2 regions of the Serratia sp. A07 genome follow, and region 2 is predicted to be linked to the other one. Evidence: predicted binding sites of a transcription regulator. Region 2 holds the regulator's gene; the other holds the start of a gene.

Region 1 (10,528 bases), on a different contig from region 2:
CGCTCACCGGCCCGGCCGCCACCAGCCTGGTGATGTCCACCGTGCTGGCGGCGATCACCACGCCGCTGATCCTCACCGTTATGGGCGTGCGGGCGTAGCCGGCATCGGTGCCTGCGGCACCGCCGGCGCGGTGCGATTGAACGGATCGCGCGGCTGATTGCCATTAGGCAGCAGTTGCCCGCCGTTCGGCGTGGTTTGCATCAGCTGTTGCCGCTGATTGTCGAACTGCCGCTGTTGCTGCAGGCGGCGTTGGTCCATTTGCCGATTGTTCAACAGGCGCTGTTGCTGGGCCTGCTGGCTGCTTTGGTTGAGAAACTGCTGCTGTGAACGCAGATCGGTTACGCCGTTGGCCGCCGCAGCCAGGCCGGGCAGCCACAGCAGGGCGAACAGGATGTGAGAAGTTTTCATGATGGTTACCTCGCCTTTTTATTAAGCCTAACCCAGCGGTGAAATTTTGCCGGTAGTTTATCTTTTGTTCGGATGTAAACCGCCTTTTCACCAACGCGGTGCGCATCTTCCGTTACAATCGCCCTTTCGGTCTTTTTAGGGTGAACCCATCGTGCTGCTTTTGGTTATAACCACCATTCTGTGGGCATTTTCTTTCAGCCTGATTGGCGAGTACCTGGCGGGCCAGGTCGACAGCGGATTCTCGGCGCTGGTGCGCATCGGGCTGGCGGCGCTGGTGTTTCTGCCGTTTCTGCGTTGGCGCAACATCAAACTCAAGGTGATCCTGCTGTATATGCTGGTGGGCGCCTTCCAGTTGGGCATCATGTACCTGTTCAGCTTCCGCGCCTATCTGTACCTGACGGTGCCGGAATTCCTGCTGTTCACCGTGCTGACGCCGCTGTACATCACGCTGATCTACGACTTGCTGAGCGGCCGACGCCTGCGTTGGGGCTATGTCTTCAGCGCGTTGCTGGCGGTGCTGGGCGCGGCGATTATCCGCTATCACCAGCTGAGTGAGCATTTCTGGTGGGGGCTGCTGTTGGTGCAGGCGGCGAATATCAGCTTCGCCATCGGCATGGTCGGCTATAAGCGCCTGATGGAAGTGCACCCCTTGCCGCAGCACACCGCATTTTCCTGGTTCTACCTGGGGGCGGCGGCGGTGGCGGTGGTGGCCTGGTTCCTGTGGGGCAATCCGCAGCAGCTGCCGACCACCAATCTGCAGTGGGGCGTGCTGATCTGGCTGGGCGTGGTGGCGTCGGGGCTGGGCTACTTCATGTGGAACTACGGCGCGACGCAGGTGGATGCCGGCACGCTCGGCATCATGAACAATATGCATGTGCCGGCCGGTTTGTTGGTCAACCTGGCCATCTGGCAACAGCAGCCGCACTGGCCGAGCTTTATCATCGGCGGGGCGGTGATCGTCGCTTCGCTGTGGGTGCATCGCCGCTGGGTGGCGCCGAAACAGCTCGGCTAAGCGGGCGGGCCACCCCGGCCGGGGGGCCCGAAAGTTTATACGCCGGCCGCCAACGCTTTGGCGCCGGTCGCGCCGGGACGTGCGGCGTCGCGCACAAACGGCAGATGATCGCAGGCGTGCTGGCGGGCCGAGCGGATAAAGGCTTCGGTCACTGCCTGGCGCTGTTCACCGTCGCGCACGGCGGCATACAGGCGGCTCCACAGGCCGTCACCCAGGGTTTTGGTCACCACCAGACCCTGCTGTTCGAAACTCTCCACCACCCAGTGCGGCAGCGCCGCAATCCCCATCCGCGCCGATACCATCTGGATCAGCAGCAGCGTGTTATCGACGTTCTTCAACGCCGGGCTGACGCCCGCCGGCTGCAGAAAATGCCGCCAGATATCCAGCCGTTGGCGCTGCACCGGGTAAATCAACAGCGTTTCGTCACTCAAGTCTTCCGGTTCGATGTGCGGTCTGCCGGCCAGCGGATGATCCGGCGCCAGCACCAGGCGCACCTCGAAATCGAACATCGGCGAATAGTGCAGGCCGCTGCGCGGCAGAATATCCGACGTCATCACCAGATCCAGTTCGCCCTGTTGCAAGGCCGGTTGCGGATCGAAAGTCACGCCGGAAGTGAAGTCCATTACCACCTGCGGGAAACGCCGGCGGAAGTTGTCCAGCGCCGGCGTCAGCCACTGAATGCAGCTGTGGCATTCGATGGCGATGCGCAGCGTGGTCTGATGCGGCTCGTGGCAGGCCTGCAGCGCCTGCTGGATCTGCGGCAGCACCTGCTCCGCCAGCTGCAGCAGGATCTCGCCCTGGGCGGTGAAGCGCAGGGGCTGGCTCTTGCGCACGAACAGCTTGAAGCCCAGACGTTGTTCAAGATCGCTGAACTGGTGCGACAGGGCAGACTGCGTCTGATGAAGTTGGGCCGCCGCCCCCGCCAGCGAACCGCTGTTGCGCAGGGCCTGCAGCGTCCGTAAATGTTTCAGTTCGATCATGAGAGTCCTTCACATTGACAGTGAATAAATTGCGCTTGTGGTTAATACAGTACCTGCTGATTATGGATGTGTAAACATCTGGACGGCTAAATGGGGAATATGACGATGGCAATTTTGAATCACACACTGGGTTTTCCTCGCGTTGGGCTACGACGTGAGCTGAAAAAAGCTCAGGAAAGCTACTGGGCCGGCAACTCAACGCAGGAAGAGCTGTTGGCGGTTGGCCGCGAGCTGCGCGCTCGTCATTGGCAGCAACAGCAGCAGGCCGGGGTGGATTTGGTGCCGGTCGGCGATTTCGCCTGGTACGATCATGTGTTGACCACCAGCCTGCTGCTGGGCAACGTGCCGGCGCGCCATCAGAATGCGGATGGCTCGATCGATCTGGACACGCTGTTTCGCATCGGCCGTGGCCGCGCACCGACCGGCGAGCCGGCGGCCGCGGCGGAAATGACCAAATGGTTCAACACCAACTATCACTACATGGTGCCCGAATTCCAGCAAGGCCAGCAGTTCAAGCTGGGCTGGACTCAGCTGCTGGACGAAGTGGACGAAGCGCTGGCGCTCGGCCATCGCATCAAGCCGGTGCTGTTGGGCCCGGTGACCTATCTGTGGCTGGGTAAGGTGAAGGGCGAGCCGTTCGACCGCCTGTCGCTGCTGAAAGACATCCTGCCGGTTTACCAACAGGTGCTGGCCGAGCTGGCGAAACGCGGCGTCGAGTGGGTGCAAATTGACGAGCCTGCGCTGGTGCTGGAGCTGCCGCAAGCCTGGCTGGATGCGTTCAAACCGGCTTACGACGCGCTGCAGGGGCAGGTGAAGCTGCTGCTGACCACGTATTTCGACAGCGTCGGCCACAACCTCGATACCGTCCGCACGCTGCCGGTGCAGGGGCTGCACGTCGATCTGGTCGCCGGCCATGACGATATTGCCGCGCTGAGCGCCGCATTGCCGAACGACTGGCTGCTGTCGCTGGGGGTCATCAACGGCCGCAACGTCTGGCGCGCCGATCTGAGCCGCTGGTTCGAACGTCTTCAGCCGCTGGTGGGCACCCGCCCACTGTGGATCGGCAGCTCCTGTTCACTGCTGCACAGCCCGATCGACCTGAGCGTGGAAAGCCGTCTGGACGAAGAAGTGAAAAGCTGGTTCGCCTTCGCGCTGCAAAAATGCGCCGAGCTGGCGCTGTTGAGCTCGGCGCTGAACGCGCCTGACGCGGCCAGGCAGGCTGAACTGGATGCCTACAGCGCACCGATCCGCGCCCGCCGTCAGTCGAGCCGCGTGCACAACCCACAGGTTGAGCGTCGCCTGGCCGCGATCACCGCGCAGGACAGCGAACGCCACAGCGCTTACGCCGAGCGCGCCAGGGCGCAGCGCGAGCGTTTCAACCTGCCGGCCTGGCCGACCACCACCATCGGTTCGTTCCCGCAGACCACCGAGATCCGCGGCCTGCGTCTGGACTTCAAACAGGGCCGTTTGGACGGCAACAACTACCGCACCAGCATCGGTGAGCACATCAAACAGGCGATCGTCGAGCAGGAGCGCCTCGGGCTGGACGTGCTGGTGCACGGTGAAGCCGAGCGTAACGACATGGTGGAGTATTTCGGCGAGAACCTGGACGGCTTCGTGTTTACCCAAAACGGCTGGGTGCAGAGCTACGGCTCCCGCTGCGTGAAGCCACCGGTCATCATCGGCGACGTCAGCCGCCCGGAAGCCATCACCGTCGAATGGGCCAAATTCGCCCAGTCGCTGACCGACAAGCCGGTGAAAGGCATGCTGACCGGGCCGGTGACCATCCTGTGCTGGTCGTTCCCGCGTGAAGACGTGACCCGCGAAGTGATTGCCAAGCAGATTGCGCTGGCGCTGCGCGACGAGGTGGAAGATCTGGAAAAAGCCGGTATCGGCATCATCCAGATCGACGAACCCGCCCTGCGCGAAGGGCTGCCGCTGCGCCAATCCGACTGGGCCGCTTACCTGAACTGGGCGGTGGACGCCTTCAAACTGAACGCCGCCGTGGCGCGGGACGACACCCAGATCCACACCCACATGTGTTACTGCGAGTTCAACGACATCATGGACTCCATCGCCGCGCTGGACGCCGACGTGATCACCATCGAGACCTCGCGTTCCGATATGGATCTGCTGGAAGCCTTCAAAGAGTTCGAATACCCGAACGAAATCGGGCCGGGCGTCTACGATATCCACTCGCCGAACGTGCCGAGCGTGGAATGGATTGAAGCGCTGCTGCGTAAAGCGGCGCAGAACATCCCGGCGGAACGCCTGTGGGTTAACCCGGATTGCGGCCTGAAAACCCGCGGCTGGCCGGAAACCCGACAGTCGCTGGCCAACATGGTATTGGCGGCACAGCGCCTGCGCGAGCACGCGTGATGCCGTGCGGCGGATAAACCGCCGCTTATAGATTTACTGGTGTGATGATTGGGCGCTTCGGCGCCCTTTTTTATGCGCGGGAAATTATTTGACGCCGTGCTGGGCGAACCATGCCAGCATGCGCTGCCAGCCGTCTTGCGCCGCTTCGGCGTTGTAGCTGGGGCGATAGTCGGCGTTGAACGCATGCCCGACTTCGGGATACACCACGATTTCGGCCTCGGCGTTGGCGGCGCGGATCGCCTGACGCATGGTTTCCACCGTCTCCAGCGGGATGCCGCTGTCCTGCCCGCCATACAGCCCCAGCACCGGCGCCGACAGTTGGGTGGCGACGTCGACCGGCTGCTTCGGTGAATTCAGCGTTTTCTCGCCGACCAGTTTGCCGTACCAGGCGACCGCCGCCTTCAACTGCGGGTTATGCGCCGCGTACAGCCAGGTGATGCGGCCACCCCAGCAAAAACCGGTGATCGCCAGCTTGCCTGCGTCGCCGCCGTGGCGGATAGCCCAGTGCGCGGCGTGATCCAGATCCGACAGCACCTGACGATCCGGCACCTTGGTGACCAACTGCTGGAACAGCTCGCCGATATCGGTGTAGTCGTTGGCGTCGCCCTGGCGGAAATAGAGCTCGGGCGCGATCGCCAGATAGCCCTGCTTGGCCAGGCGGCGGCACAGATCCTGAATATGTTCATGGACGCCGAAGATTTCCTGCACCACCAGCACGATGGGGAAAGGGCCGCTCTGGTCGGCGGGTTTGGCGACGTAGGCCGGCAGCGCGTCGCCCTGAGAAGGGATGGTCGTTTGCCCGGCGTGAATGCCCTGTTCGTCGGTGATAATCGCGGAGGCGGCCAACGGCGCGGCGGCCGGGGCGAATCCCCCCTGAGCCTGTTCTAATGTCATCACATGTTCGGTTTTCATTGCGGTCTCCGTGCAATAGAAAAAAGCGCTGAGATTAACTATAGGAAAGATTACCCATTATTGGCGCTGCGTGGCGCACTTTCGGACAAGTTGATAAAAAACGGCTAATTATCTGGCTTTGCGGCATTTTTAAGCGCTTTTTATCATGTTATTACGCGTTTTGCCCTGCGTAAGTGCCATAAGGTGCGTTAGAGGGCTTCTTTGTCCCTAAGCAACCGATAAGATGGGGTTATTTTGGATTGATCAGCTAAATAGTTTCAGCCGGCAACCAACGGCAGAGGGCGGCAAGATTTGTCGGCTAGACTGAGGTATAGCGGTGCGCTCTGGGGGCGTTACAGTGCTTTTTTGTGATAAAAATCACAAAAAATATGTAGCATGTAATTTGTTTCTCTTTTCATAGTGACTATCGTCACGAAATTAAGCGGCGATTTTCAGTAGAGTGCTTTTTTGTTCCTCCCAATAAACATGATCCATGAGGAGTCTCGTATGTCTCAGTCTGACGTGTTTCATCTCGGCCTCACCAAGAACGATTTACAAGGGGCCCAGCTTGCCATCGTGCCGGGCGATCCGCAGCGCGTAGAGAAGATTGCCAAGCTGATGGAAAATCCGGTGCATCTGGCCTCCCATCGTGAATTCACTACCTGGCGCGCGGAGCTGGACGGCAAGGCGGTGATCGTCTGTTCTACCGGTATCGGCGGCCCGTCTACCTCTATCGCGGTGGAAGAGCTGGCGCAACTGGGCATTCGCACCTTCCTGCGCATCGGCACCACCGGCGCCATTCAGGCGAACATCAACGTCGGTGACGTGCTGGTCACCACGGCGGCGGTACGCCTCGACGGCGCCAGCCTGCACTTTGCGCCGATGGAGTTCCCGGCAGTCGCTGACTTCGCCTGCACCACCGCGCTGGTGGAAGCGGCCAAGGCCAGTGGCGCTACCACGCACATCGGCGTGACCGCCTCCTCCGATACCTTCTATCCGGGCCAGGAGCGTTACGACACTTACTCCGGCCGCGTGGTCAGCCGCTTCAAAGGCTCGATGGAAGAGTGGCAGGCGATGGGCGTGATGAACTATGAAATGGAATCCGCCACGCTGTTGACTATGTGCGCCAGCCAGGGCCTGCGTGCCGGCATGGTGGCTGGGGTGATCGTCAACCGCACCCAGCAAGAGATCCCGAACGCCGAGACCATGAAAAACACCGAAAGCAAAGCGGTGCAGATCGTGGTGGACGCCGCCCGCCGCCTGCTGTAATCGCCTTTCCCCCAGCGGGCCGCCGACGCGGCCCGTTTTTCCATTCGCGGCGAATCTGTTACGGTGATACTCCTCAGCGCTGCGCCGATGGCCGCCGCGCGTTGTCATAACAAAAACAACGAGGACGTTTATGACCGCCCAGATCCTGCTTCATCCTTCGCTCGCGCCGCTCGACGGCGGCATCAATTTCCGCGACTTCGGCGGCAACGGCGTGGCCGACGGGCGCCGCATCAAGCGCGGCCTGCTGTTCCGCTCCGGTTCCCTCGAGCGGCTGACGGAAAACGACTGCACCTTTCTCGCCGGCGTGCCGGTGCGCTCGGTGCTGGACTACCGCGATGCCGACGAGGTGCAGGCCAAGCCGGATATTCTGTGGAATGGCGCCGATTATCACCACGTGCCGGCCAACCCGCTGAGCAGCGAAGTCAACGCCAACCTGGAGAAGCTCACCAACGAGACGCTGGCCGCCTTCGACGCCCGCGCGTTCATGCTGGAACTGTATCGCCGCCTGCCGTTCGGCAATGCGGCCTATCAGCGGCTGGCGCAGCTGTTGAGCAATCCTGGCGGCGGCGCCATCGTGCAGCACTGCGCGGTCGGCAAGGATCGCACCGGGGTCGGTTCGGCACTGGTGCTGTTTGCGCTGGGGGCCGACGAAGCGACGGTGCTGGAAGACTATCTGCTGACCGAAACCACGCTGGCCACTTTCCGCGAGCAGATGCTGGATCAGCTGTCTATCAAGCTGAATGCGGCGGCGCTGGAGCAATTCGCCTACGTGCTCAGCGCGCGCGAGGAGTTCCTGATGACGGCGTTGGGCTGCATCCGTCAGCAATACGGTTCCACCGACCGCTGGCTGGAAGCGGAATACGGCCTGGGCGCAGCCCAGCGCGAAGCGCTGCAGGCGTTCTACCTCGAGTAAATCGCCGCGCGTTTAGCCGGGGTTTAACTCGCCCCGGCCTATCCTAGGCGGCGAATTATCGCGTATCAGGAGCCCCGCATTGAGCCTCAATGACGTTATCAACTGGGTCAGCGACGTCGTGCGTCAGCACGAAGGCTGGGCCATTCCCATCATCTTTTTCCTGGCGTTCGGCGAGTCGCTGGCGTTTTTGTCGCTGCTGCTGCCGGCCACGGTGATCCTGCTGGCGCTGGGCGCGCTGATCGGCGAAAGCGGCATCGCCTTTTGGCCGATTTGGGCCGCTGCCGCCGTCGGGGCGTTTTTCGGCGACTGGCTCTCTTACTGGATCGGCTATCACTATCAGGACCGGGTGGCGCATATGTGGCCGCTGTCGCGCAATCCGCAGCTGCTGGCGCGCGGCCACGCGTTCTTTGAACGCTGGGGCGTGCTGGGCATCTTCATCGGCCGCTTTTTCGGCCCGCTGCGCGCCGTGGTGCCGCTGGTGGGCGGCATTTGCGGCATGCCGCAGCGTTATTTCCAGTTAGCCAACGTCACGTCGGCGATGATCTGGGCGTTCGGCATTCTGGCGCCGGGGGCATTCGGCATCAAGTGGCTCAGCCAGTGGCTGGGCTGATTTCTCGCTAAATTGCGCAGCGCCGCGCAATATTGTGCGCGGCGGGCAAAATCAGGCTGGACATCCATACAGGCTCCCCTTAACGTGACGGGCAATGGGCGTGCGAAACGCCGGAACGGCAAGGTGCAACAGGAGGCAGGGTGGATACCAGTCTGATTTATGGGATTGGCGGCGTAACGATCGGCATGCTGTTGGGGTGGTTGATCGCCAGTCTGCGGGTACAACAGACGAATGCGCAGCATGAAACCGAGCTGCGGTTGCTGGAGCAAGCGTTGCAGCAGGCGCAGCAGGAAACGGCGGCGCGGCAGGAGGCTCTGCAGCGCCACGAGCAGCAGCTGCGGCAGAGCGAGCTGGAGCTGCGTAACCTGCACAGCCAGCTGGCGGCCGGGCATGAAAAGCTTCAACAGCTCAACCATTGGCGCAACGAATGCGAATTGCTCAACCAGGAGCTGCGCGCCCAGCGCGAGGTTAACAGCGCGCAGGAGGCCGAGCTGCGCGAAGTCACCATCCGTCTGGAAGAGACGCGCATGGCGGCGGAGGAGAAGCAGCGCCTGCTTATCAACAGCGAACAACGCCTCACCACCCAGTTTGAAAACCTCGCCAACCGCATTTTTGAACACAGCGGCCGCAAGGTGGACGAGCAAAATAAGCAAAGCTTGGATCGGTTGCTGCTGCCGCTGCGTGAACAGCTGGACGGTTTCCGCCGTCAGGTGCAGGACAGCTTTGGTCAGGAGGCGCGGGAACGTCACACGCTGACGCACGAAATACGTAATCTGCAGCAGTTGAACGCACAGATGGCGCGCGAGGCCATTAACCTCACCAAGGCGCTTAAAGGCGACAACAAAACGCAGGGCAACTGGGGCGAAGTGGTGCTGAGCCGGGTGCTGGAGGCCTCCGGCCTGCGCGAAGGGCACGAGTATGAAACGCAGGTCAACGTGCGGGTGGATCACCAGAGCCGCATGCAGCCCGATGTGATCGTGCGCCTGCCGCAGGGCAAGGACGTGGTGATCGACGCTAAGATGTCGCTGATCGCCTACGAGCGCTATTTCAACGGTGAAGACGAGGTGGAGCGCGAAGCGGCGCTGAGCGAACATATCGCCTCGCTGCGCGGCCACATTCGCATGCTGGGCCGCAAGGACTATCAGCAGCTGCCGGGGCTGCGCTCGCTGGACTATGTGCTGATGTTCATTCCGGTCGAGCCCGCCTTCCTGCTGGCTATCGATCGCGAGCCGGAGCTGATCAGCGAAGCGCTCAAGCACAACATCATGCTGGTCAGCCCGACCACGTTGCTGGTGGCGCTGCGCACTATCACCAACCTGTGGCGCTATGAGCATCAAAGTCAGAACGCCCAGCGCATCGCCGATCGCGCGGCGAAACTGTATGACAAGATGCGGCTGTTCGTGGACGATATGTCCGCGCTGGGGCAGAGCCTGGACAAAGCGCAGGGCAGTTATCGTCAGGCGATGAACAAACTGAGCGAAGGCCGTGGTAACCTTATCGGCCAAATTGAAGGTTTCCGCGCGTTGGGGGTTGAGGTCAAACGGCCGATCAACCCGCTGCTGGCGCAGCAAGCCGGCGCGCAACACGATGAAGCGGAAGAGGCGAACGACGATGATGTCGCCGCGCTGCCGCAGACGAAAGACGATGACGATACCGCCGGGGAACCGGGCTTCGTTTCGCACGGCTGAGGCCGTGGCGAGGTGGGGTATTCCCCAGGCTTCTGGTACACTCATCCACACAAAATTGACTGAATAGCAGGCAGGACAATGGCAGATCAACCGCAGGAAACCACCGATTTCGGTTTTCGCACCGTCGCTAGAGACGAAAAACAGGCCATGGTGGCGGACGTTTTTCATTCGGTAGCGGCAAAGTATGACGTGATGAACGACCTGATGTCGTTCGGCATCCACCGTATCTGGAAGCGTTTCACCATTGACTGCAGCGGCGTGCGCCGTGGGCAGCGCGTGCTGGATCTGGCCGGCGGTACCGGCGATCTGGCGGCCAAGTTCTCCCGCATGGTCGGCGAGCAGGGGCAGGTGGTGCTGGCGGACATCAACGATTCGATG
Region 2 (10,528 bases):
GCGCCTGCCAGATAGGCACCGTGCCGGCCGTGCTGAGGGCGAAGATGGCGGCCACCAGCGCCGCCGGCAACAGCCGGGCGTGCAGCGGGCTGATTTCGCCGGTGACGCCGAGCAGCAGCGCCAGGCCCAGCATCAGCGCCGGCAGCGGCACGTGCCACAGCAGGGCCTGTTGCAGCAGCACGCTGCTGAAGGCGAACAGCGAACCGCCGACGATCAGTCGTTTAAAGAAGCGCTTATGCGGCGTATCCAGCCCGGCGATATTGCAGCAGGCGGGCACGAGGGAGAACATCAGGCCGAGCTGCAGCTGGCCTATCAGCAGGCCGAACAGCACCGGCAGGCACAACACCAGCGTTTGTCGCAGTGCGTAGTTGATTTCCGGGTGGTAGATCAGGCGGCGCCACATGGCAGAGAGCAGACAAAAAAACGGCGCAGACTGCGCCGTTTTTTCAGGGATTAACGGGTGCCGTAGACGACAATGGTTTTGCCGTGGGCGGAAATCAGGTTTTGATCTTCCAGCATTTTCAGAATACGGCCAACGGTTTCACGCGAGCAGCCGACGATCTGGCCGATCTCCTGACGGGTGATCTTGATCTGCATGCCGTCCGGGTGAGTCATGGCGTCAGGTTGCTTCGCCAGATTCAGCAGGGTTTGCGCGATGCGGCCGGTAACGTCCAGGAAGGCGAGGTTGCCCACTTTTTCGGAGGTGACCTGCAGGCGGCTCGCCATTTGGGCGGACAGACGCATCAGGATGTCCGGGTTCACCTGGATCAGCTGGCGGAATTTCTTGTAGGAAATTTCGGCCACTTCACAGGCGGTTTTCGCGCGAACCCAGGCGCTGCGCTCCTGGCCTTCTTCGAACAATCCGAGCTCGCCGATGAAATCCCCCTGGTTGAGGTAGGACAGGATCATCTCTTTACCTTCTTCATCCTTGATCAGCACCGCGACGGAGCCTTTCACGATGTAGTAAAGCGTTTCGGCCTTTTCACCTTGGTGAATCAGCGTACTCTTCGATGGATATTTGTGGATATGGCAATGAGACAGGAACCATTCGAGAGTAGGGTCTGTTTGCGGTTTGCCGAGAACCATTCGCTGTTATCCTCTGTTGTTATCGCTGCCTTGTGTCACAGGGGTCAGAGTTCCCTGTAAAACTCGCCTGTAGCCGCAGTCATGAGCGAGGGCTACCGGCAAGTTTTGAGGCGTGTCATAAAAATACGCTGTCGCTCTAGCATATTAACTTGCCGTAAGCGCTGCAAGCTACATTCTGTTAACATACCGGTAAAGGAGCCTTTCTCTGGGCGTTTCCCTGAAATTCAGTGTCCCGGAAAGATTTATTGCGGCTCTGTTTGTAGCACAGAGTAAGGCGGGTGTCTCGTGTTGTCTCGCTTCAGCATGATTAGCATCAGGTTACGTTGCCTGTTTCTATGCGAAAGCGTACTCTGATTTTAAGAAATCAACCGGAGTGACCAGAATGCAGGCAAGAGTTAAATGGGTGGAAGGGTTAACGTTTTTGGGGGAATCGGCCTCCGGCCACCAGGTCCTGATGGATGGCAACGCCGGTGATAAAGCGCCCAGCCCAATGGAGATGGTGCTGATGTCGGTGGGCGGCTGCAGCGCGATCGACGTGGTGTCCATCCTGCAAAAAGGGCGCAACGACGTGCGCGACTGTGAGGTGAAGCTGACCTCCGAGCGCCGCGAAGAAGCCCCGCGGTTGTTCACCCATATCAACCTGCACTTCATCGTTACCGGCCAGGACCTGACCGACAAGATCGTCGAGCGTGCGGTGAACCTGTCGGCGGAGAAATACTGCTCGGTGGCGCTGATGCTCAACAAGGCCGCCACGGTGACCCACAGCTTCGAGATCCGCCAACCGGCGTAATCGAGACGGAGCGCGGCCCGGCGCCGCGCTCAACGCATTTATTCGATCTTCTTGCCTTCCAGCAACCGCTGCACCAGCGGCGCCATGATCAGCTCCATCGCCAGCCCCATCTTGCCGCCCGGCACCACTAACGTATTGATGTGTGAGATAAACGAGCCCTGCAGCATCGCCAGCAAATAGGGGAAATCTATCTGATCCAGCCCGCGGAAGTGGATCACCACGAAGCTTTCGTCCAGTGAGGGAATCGCCTTGGCGGCGAACGGGTTGGAGGTGTCCACCGTCGGCACGCGCTGGAAGTTGATGTGGGTGCGCGAGAACTGCGGCGTGATGTAGTTGATGTAATCTTCCATCGAACGCACCACCGAATCCATCACCGCTTCGCGAGAGTGGCCACGCTCGCCGGTATCGCGGATCAGTTTCTGAATCCACTCCAGGTTGACGATCGGCACCACGCCGACCAGCAGATCGACGTGGTTGGCCACGTCATGGTGCTCGGTGACCACGCCGCCGTGCAGCCCCTCGTAGAACAGCACGTCAGTCGGCGCCGGCAGCGGTTCCCACGGGGTGAAGGTACCCGGCACCTGATTGTAGGGCACCGCTTCGTCGTAGGTGTGCAGATACTTGCGCGAGCGCCCGGTGCCGTTCTTGCCGTAGTCGATAAAGCTCTGCTGCAGCAGGCCGAAGTCGTTGGCCTCGGGGCCGAAATAGCTGATGTGTCTGCCCAGATCGCGCGCCTTGCGGATCGCCGCGTCCATTTCCGGCCGGGTGTAGCGATGGAAGCTGTCGCCCTCCAGCTCGGCGGCGCGGATGTTGAGCTGTTGGAAGATCTTACGGAACGCCACGCTGGTGGTGGTGGTGCCGGCGCCGCTGGAACCGGTCACCGCGATAACGGGATGTTTGGCAGACATGATGGTTGTCACTCCGTGTTGAATGCGCCGGCGTCAGGGGATTATTGTGGCTCTTGTTGACGCTCTCTATCTCAGGAAAAAATGGCGCGCGCTGGTTTGCAATGCCCCATTGTTACCTGATTTTTTCCGTCAGTCATAGAACCGAGCGCCACTAAATTTCTTCCTGCCCGGCGCGGAACTGGCCGCGCGGCATGATGTTGACGCTCTCGTGCAGTTCCGACCACACCAGCACCACTTCGCCGTTTTTCAGCTGGCGGCGCACGTCCTCCACCTTCTGTTCCAGCGAGCGTTCATGTTCGCCGTAATCGGTGCCTTCGCGCAGTACAAAGGATTCGATCAGGCTGTTCAGGGTGTCGGTTGCCAGTTCTTGCCAGGGAATGATCACGTCGGGATGTCCAGATAAGGGGAAAGCCAGGCCGGAATGCGATGTTCCAGCCACATGTGCGGTTTTTTCAGCGTGCCGCCGACGAAGCCGACGTGGCCGCCGTACTCGGTCAGTTGATATTCGATATTGCGCGGCAGGCCGGCGACGTCGGGGATCACCTCATGGGTCATGAAGGGATCGTCCTTCGCATGGATGATCAGCAGCGGCGTCTGAATAGCCGGCAACAGCGGCAGGGCGCTGCAGCGGCGATAGTAGTCGATAGCGTCGCTAAAGCCGTGAATGCGCGAGGTAATGGCGTCGTCGAATTCGCGGATGCGCCGCAACCCGTTCAGCTGTGACAGCTTGAGCGGCAGAGTGTCCGGGTAGTGCAACAGCTTGCGGGTGGCGTTTTGTTTCAGCTGCCCCAGCAGGTAGCGTTGATAAACACGGGAGAAACCTTGCTCCATGCGGTAGGCGCAGGGCTCCAGCATCAGCGGCGCCGAGACCACCACCGCCGCTTGCAGCAGGCTGTCGGCGCCTTGCTGCGCCAGATAGCAGGCCAGCATGTTGCCGCCGAGCGAAACGCCTACCGCCGCGGTCGGCACCTCGCCGTAGCGGTCGCGCAGCCAGCGCAGAAAGAAGCGCGCATCTTCGGTTTCACCGGAGTGGTAGATGCGCTGCTTGCGGTTGGGCACGCCGCTGCAGCCGCGAAAGTGCATCACCACGCCGAGCCAGCCACGCTCACGCCAGGCGTTGAGCAGGCCATGTGCGTAGGGGCTGTAGAAGCTGCCTTCCAGGCCGTGGAACAGCACCGCGCGCGGTTTGTCGCGCGCCTGCGCCGGATCTTCGCTCCAGGCGAGATCGACGAAATCGCCGTCGGGCAATTCCAGCCGTTGCCAATGCGGTTTCAATAACACGCGGCGGCGCACCAACCGCGGCAACAGCGTTTGCAGGTGCGGGTTACTGGCCCCGGTCAGAGGGCGAAAGGTGTTAGGCATAGGCTGAGTAAAAATGTTGTGGGCGGCTATTGTGAGATCCCTAGCGCACTGTTAGCTTCAATACCAAGAACTAACAATGATACTGCAAAAAAGCGCCTTGGGTGAGGAGCACCCGTGCCATGGAACCGAGTTTATTCCTTTCGATGCTGGGCTTCCTGTGGGTCGCCGCCATCACGCCTGGCCCCAATAACCTGCTGTTGACTACCTCCGGCGCTAACTTCGGCTTTATGCGATCGCTGTGGCTGATGGTCGGTATCATGCTCGGCATGCAAAGCATTTTGCTGCTGGTGGCCTTCGGCGTCGGCAGCCTGATCCTGGTCTACCCGTCGCTGCACCTGATCCTGAAAATCCTCGGCAGTTTGTACCTGCTGTGGCTGGCGTGGAAAGTCGCCACCGCCGCCTATGAAAAGCTGGAAACCGACGTGGCGCCGCCGCAGCCGGTGCGGCTGTATCAGGGCTGGCTGCTGCAGTTCCTCAACCCGAAAGCCTGGCTGATGGCGCTGGGGGCGGTGGCCAGCTTCAGCCTGGCGGGCGATAAGTACAACGGATCCATTGCGGCGATCGCGCTGGGCATTTTGGTGGTCAACATTGTCGCCGGCATTATCTGGCTGGCGTTCGGCACCGTGATCGGCCGCCTGCTGCGCAGCAAAAAGGCCTGGGTTATCTTCAACGGTTCCATGGGGTTGTTGACCGCAGCCTGTGTGTTACTGATCTGGCATTAAGGAGCGAACGATGGCGGAAAATTATTATCACGTGGTTGCCTTTACCGGCAAAGGGCTGCGCGGCAACCCGGCCGGGGTTTGCCTGCTGACGCAGCCGCTGCCGGCGGAGCGGCTGCAGGCGATCGCCAACGAGATCGGCCTGCCGGAAACCAGCTTTGTCTGGGATGACGGCGACATGACCGCTATCCGCTGGTTTACCCCGGAACGCGAGGTCGATCTTTGCGGCCACGGCACCCTGGCGGCGGCGCATGTGATGTTCAGCGCGATCAATCCGGCGCTGCAGGATATCCGCTTCCGTTCGGCCGGCGGCGAGCTGTTCGTCAAGCGCGATGCGCAGGACGGGGAACGGCTGGTGCTCGACTTCCCCGCACGGCCGCCGCAGAAGGTGGCTGAACCGGCGGGCCTCGCGGCGCTGCTGGGCGAGCAGCCGCTGGAGGTGTGGCAGGCGAAAGCGCTGATGGTGGTGCTGGAAAATGAGGCGCAGGTACGCGCGCTGCGGCCTGACATCCCGGCGCTGATCGCGCTGGCCGGGCGTGCGGTAATCGTTACCGCGCCGGGTGACACCGTGGACTTCGTGTCGCGCTATTTCACGCTCGACGGCGGTGAAGATCCTGTTACCGGCTCCGCGCACTGCACGCTGATGCCTTACTGGACGGCGCGTCTCGGCCGCCATCGGCTGCATGCGCAGCAGATCTCGGCACGCGGCGGCGAACTGTTCTGCGAACTGCACGGGGATCGCACGCTGCTCGGCGGCTATGCTCATGTGTTCCTGCGCGGAAGTATCGCGCTGTAACCCGCGTTTATATTACTCACGGTAATAAAGAAGACTTTTTTATTCTTTTATAGCCCGTCATCGCTCAGATAAAACTGTCAGCAACTGAACAGATTTTTATCAACGGAGCGGAACATGGCGGGCAAACTCTTTTCCTTACGCAACGCGGCGCTGTTGGCGCTGTCGCTCAGCGCAACCAGCGCCTACGCGGTGGACGTGACCGTGGCGTACCAGACGTCGGCGGAACCGGCCAAGGTGGCGCAGGCGGAAAACAGCTTCGCCAAACGGTCCGGCGCGACGGTCGACTGGCGTAAGTTCGACAGCGGCTCCAGCGTGCTGCGTGCGCTGGCCTCCGGCGACGTGCAGATCGGCAATATCGGCTCCAGCCCGCTGGCGGTGGCCGCCAGCCAGAAACTCCCCATCGAAGTGTTCCTCATCGCCTCGCAGCTCGGCAGTTCCGAAGCGCTGGTGGTGAAGAATGACATCAAAAGCCCGCAGGATCTGATCGGCAAGCGCATTGCGGTGCCGTTTATCTCCACCACCCATTACAGCCTGCTGGCCTCGCTCAAGCATTGGGGCATCAAGCCTGAGCAGGTGAAGATCCTCAATCTGCAGCCGCCGGCCATCGCCGCCGCCTGGCAGCGCGGCGACATCGACGGCGCCTACGTCTGGGCGCCGGTGGTCAACGAACTGGCCAAACAGGGCAAGGTGTTGACCGACTCCGCGCAGGTGGGCGAATGGGGCTCGCCGACGCTGGACGTGTGGGTGGTGCGCAAAGATTTTGCCGAGAAACATCCCGACGTGGTGACCGCCTTTGCCGCCAGCACCCTGCAGGCGCAAAAAGCCTACCTGGCGGCGCCGGAACAGTGGCTGAAAGATCCGAACCACCTCAGCACGCTGGCGCGCCTGAGCGGCGTGCCGGAAGCGCAGGTGCCGGAGCTGGTGAAGGGAAACCGTTATCTGCCGGTGGCGGATCAGGTTGCCCAGCTCGGCCAGCCGGTGGACAAGGCGATCCGCGATACCGCCGAATTCCTCAAGCAGCAGGGCAAGATCCCGCAGGTCGACAGCGACTACAGCGCTTACGTGACCGACCGCTTTGTGAAACAGGTGCAGGCTGCGCCGCAGTCGTAAGGAAGCAGGATGCTAAACGTCAATCATCTTTCAGCAGAGTATCAGGGGCGGCCCGCGCTGCGTGACGTGTCGTTCCAGATCGCCGCCGGGCAACTGGTGGTGGTGCTCGGCCCGTCGGGCTGCGGCAAGACCACGCTGCTGAATTTGATCGCCGGGTTTATCGAGCCTTCAGCTGGCAGCATCACGCTGGATGGAACGCCCGTTCACGGCCCGGGCGCCGAACGGGGCGTGGTGTTCCAGCATGAGGGCTTACTGCCGTGGCGCAACGTGGTGGACAACGTCGAGTTCGGTCTGCAACTGGCCGGCGTCGGCAAGGCGCAGCGCCGCCAGGTGGCGGAGCAGATGCTGCAGCGCGTGGGGCTGGCGGGCTATGAACAGCACTTCATCTGGCAGCTTTCCGGCGGCATGCGCCAACGCGTCGGCATCGCCCGCGCTCTGGCCGCCGATCCGCGGCTGTTGTTGTTGGACGAGCCGTTCGGCGCCCTGGACGCGTTCACCCGCGAGCAGATGCAGGAGCTGTTGCTGACCATTTGGCGTGATACCGGCAAGCAGGTGCTGCTGATCACCCACGATATCGAAGAGGCGGTGTTCCTCGCCAGCGAACTGCTGCTGCTGTCGCCGGGGCCAGGGCAGGTGGTGGAGCGGCTGTCGCTGAACTTCGGCCAACGCTATGCCGACGGTGAAGCCTGCCGCGCCATCAAGTCAGATCCTGAATTTATCGCGCAGCGCGAATACGTGCTGGGCAAAGTTTTCCAACAGCGCGAGGCCTTGCTATGAGCCTGCATTCCACTTTGAAGGCCGCGGCGCAGCCGCAGGGCAAAGCGGCACGCCGTTTCAGCGTGCCGCGCAACGTTTGGCTGAGCGGCGCCACGCTGTTGACGGTGTTGATCGTCTGGTGGGGCGTAACGGCGCTGCAGCTGATCAGCCCACTGTTTTTGCCGGCGCCGCAGCAGGTGCTGCACCAGTTGATCACCATCGCCAGCCCGCAAGGCTTTATGGACGCCACGCTGTGGCAACATCTGGCGGCCAGCCTGGGGCGTATTCTGGTAGCGCTGTTGGCGGCGGTGATCGTCGGCATTCCGGTGGGCATCGCCATGGGGCTGAACGACACGGTACGCGGCATCCTCGATCCGCTGATTGAAATCTATCGCCCGGTGCCGCCGCTGGCCTATCTGCCGCTGATGGTGATTTGGTTCGGCATCGGCGAAACCTCAAAGATCTTACTGATTTATCTGGCGATCTTCGCGCCGGTGACGCTGTCTGCCGTGGCCGGCGTGCGCAGCGTGGCGCAAGTGAGGGTGCGTGCCGCCCGCGCGTTGGGCGCCACGCGTTGGCAGGTGCTGCGTTTCGTGGTGCTGCCGAGCGCGCTGCCGGAGATCCTGACCGGCATTCGCATCGGGCTGGGCGTCGGCTGGTCGACGCTGGTGGCCGCCGAACTGATCGCCGCCACGCGCGGCCTGGGATTTATGGTGCAATCCGCCGGTGAGTTTCTGGCGACCGACGTGGTGTTAGCCGGCATCGGCGTGATTGCGGTGATTGCATTTGGGCTGGAGCTGGGGCTGCGTGCCCTGCAGCGCCGATTGACCCCGTGGCATGGAGTACAGCAATGAACGAACGTCTGAATATCACCCCGCTGGGGCCTTACATCGGGGCGCTGGTGGAAAACGTCGAGTTGGCCCGGCCGCTGGGCGACGGCCAGTTTGAACAGCTTTATCATGCCTTGCTGAAGCATCAGGTGCTGTTCTTCCGCAATCAGCCGATCACGCCGCTGCAGCAGCGCGATCTGGCCGGCCGCTTCGGCGATCTGCATATCCATCCGGTCTATCCGCACGCCACCGACGTGGAAGAGATCATCGTGCTCGATACCCACGACGACAACCCGCCGGACAACGATAACTGGCACACCGACGTGACCTTTATCGAGAACCCGCCGCTGGGGGCGATCCTGGCGGCCAAGACCTTGCCTTCCACCGGCGGCGATACGCTGTGGGCCAGCGGCATCGCGGCCTACGAGGCGTTGTCGGCGCCGTTCAGAACGCTGCTCGCAGGGCTGCGTGCGGAGCATGACTTCACCAAGTCGTTCCCGGAACACAAACATCGCGGCAGTGAAGAGGAGCATCAGCGCTGGCAGCTGGCGGTGCAGAAAAACCCGCCGCTGCTGCATCCGGTGGTACGCACCCACCCGGTCAGTGGCCGGCAGGCGCTGTTCGTCAATGAAGGGTTTACCACGAGGATCGTCGATCTGGCGCCGAAAGAGAGCGACGCTTTGCTGAACTTCCTGTTTGCTCACATCACCAAACCGGAGTTTCAGGTGCGCTGGCGCTGGCAGGAAAATGACGTGGCGATCTGGGATAACCGTGTGACGCAGCACTACGCCAACGCGGATTATCTGCCGCAGCGGCGCATCATGCACCGCGCGACCATTCTGGGGGATAGGCCTTTTTACAAGGCCTGAGGCTTAGGCTTCGAACGCCTGCGTTAACTGTTCCAGCTGTTCCTGTGCATCCAGCCAGGTCATTTCCGTCTCTTCCAGCGCGGATTTGGCCTGGCTTTGCTTTTGCAGGCAGTCGGTCAACTCGGCCTTGCGGCTGATGTCGTACAGTGCGGAATCCGCCAGCTGTTCCTCCACCGCCGCCAGTTCGGCGCCCAGTTTTTCCATCTGCTGTTCCAGCTTGGCGATCTGCTTGCGCAGCGGCTGGGTCTGCGTACGGAACTCCGCCTCGCGGCGTTTTTGATCCTTGCGCGCCTGCGCGCTGTTGCCGCCGCTCTCTTTTTCCGGTGCGTCCTGCTGGCTTTCCTGGCGCTGCAGGTCGACAAGCCACTGCTGGTAGTCGTCGAGATCGCCCTCGAAAGGCTCGACCTGGCCGTCGTGCACCAGGTACAGATCGTCGGTGGTAGAGCGCAGCAGGTGACGGTCGTGCGAGACCACCACCAACGCGCCTTCGAAATCGATCAGCGCCTCGGTCAGCGCCTGACGCATGTCGAGATCCAGGTGGTTGGTCGGTTCATCGAGCAGCAGCAGGTTAGGGCGCTGCCAGACGATCAGCGCCAGCACCAGCCGCGCCTTCTCGCCGCCGGAGAAACGTTCGGTCACTTCGCTGACCTTGTCGCCCTGGAAGCCGAAACCGCCCAGATAGTCGCGCAGCTGCTGCTCCAGCACCCGTGGTGCGATGCGGCTCAGGTGCTGCAGCGGCGATTCGTCGGCGCGCAGGAATTCCAGCTGGTGCTGGGCGAAGTAACCCAGCTTGATGCCTTTCGCCAGGCCGATCTCGCCGCTCAGCGGTTCCAGAGTGCCGGCCAGCAGTTTGATCAGCGTCGATTTACCGGCGCCGTTGCGGCCGAGCAGGCCAATGCGCGAGCCGGGCACCAGGTTCAGCTTGATTGACTTCAGGATCACCTTGTCGCCATACCCGGCGCTGACTTTGTCCATGCGCAGCAGCGGATTTGGCAGGCTTTCCGGCGGACGGAAGCTGAAGGTGAACGGGTTGTCGACGTGCGCCGGGGCGATCAGCTCCATGCGCTCCAGCATCTTGATGCGGCTCTGCGCCTGCTTGGCCTTGGTGGCCTGCGCGCGGAAACGGTCGATATAGCTTTGCAGGTGCGCCACTTTCTCTTGCTGGTGCTGATACAGCGACTGCTGCTGCGCCAGCTTGGTGGCGCGCTGGCGTTCGAACGACGAATAGTTGCCGGTGTATTCATTCATCGTCTGCTGTTCGATATGCAGGATTTTGTCGACGATCGGATCGAGGAAGTCGCG

Evidence for each region. Region 2 encodes CRP, which controls carbon source genes, mostly activating them, when cyclic AMP is high. Its sites were predicted from a motif close to ATGTGANNNNNNTCACAT; they were not measured.
Region 1: the regulator CRP is predicted to act here: its motif matches at 6,037-6,054, upstream of udp (uridine phosphorylase).

The regions. Positions count from the first base shown of each region.
Region 1 covers NZ_JBZXDO010000012.1:112,760-123,287, forward strand. Annotated here, with positions in the region: gene AC4PR2_RS14445 (AEC family transporter) at 1-98, shown strand, start outside; gene AC4PR2_RS14450 (hypothetical protein) at 79-408, opposite strand; gene AC4PR2_RS14455 (carboxylate/amino acid/amine transporter) at 560-1,420, shown strand; gene metR (HTH-type transcriptional regulator MetR) at 1,456-2,400, opposite strand; gene metE (5-methyltetrahydropteroyltriglutamate--homocysteine S-methyltransferase) at 2,491-4,779, shown strand; gene AC4PR2_RS14470 (dienelactone hydrolase family protein) at 4,864-5,691, opposite strand; gene udp (uridine phosphorylase) at 6,178-6,939, shown strand; gene AC4PR2_RS14480 (tyrosine-protein phosphatase) at 7,070-7,852, shown strand; gene AC4PR2_RS14485 (DedA family protein) at 7,932-8,462, shown strand; gene rmuC (DNA recombination protein RmuC) at 8,603-10,150, shown strand; gene ubiE (bifunctional demethylmenaquinone methyltransferase/2-methoxy-6-polyprenyl-1,4-benzoquinol methylase UbiE) at 10,229-10,528, shown strand, end outside.
Region 2 covers NZ_JBZXDO010000007.1:15,010-25,537, reverse strand. Annotated here, with positions in the region: gene AC4PR2_RS09725 (YccS/YhfK family putative transporter) at 1-403, opposite strand, end outside; gene crp (cAMP-activated global transcriptional regulator CRP) at 454-1,086, opposite strand; gene AC4PR2_RS09715 (OsmC family protein) at 1,469-1,876, shown strand; gene AC4PR2_RS09710 (phosphoribulokinase) at 1,915-2,784, opposite strand; gene AC4PR2_RS09705 (YheU family protein) at 2,936-3,169, opposite strand; gene AC4PR2_RS09700 (hydrolase) at 3,166-4,146, opposite strand; gene AC4PR2_RS09695 (LysE family translocator) at 4,266-4,868, shown strand; gene AC4PR2_RS09690 (PhzF family phenazine biosynthesis isomerase) at 4,879-5,661, shown strand; gene tauA (taurine ABC transporter substrate-binding protein) at 5,776-6,771, shown strand; gene tauB (taurine ABC transporter ATP-binding subunit) at 6,781-7,548, shown strand; gene tauC (taurine ABC transporter permease TauC) at 7,545-8,381, shown strand; gene tauD (taurine dioxygenase) at 8,378-9,226, shown strand; gene AC4PR2_RS09665 (ABC transporter ATP-binding protein) at 9,230-10,528, opposite strand, start outside.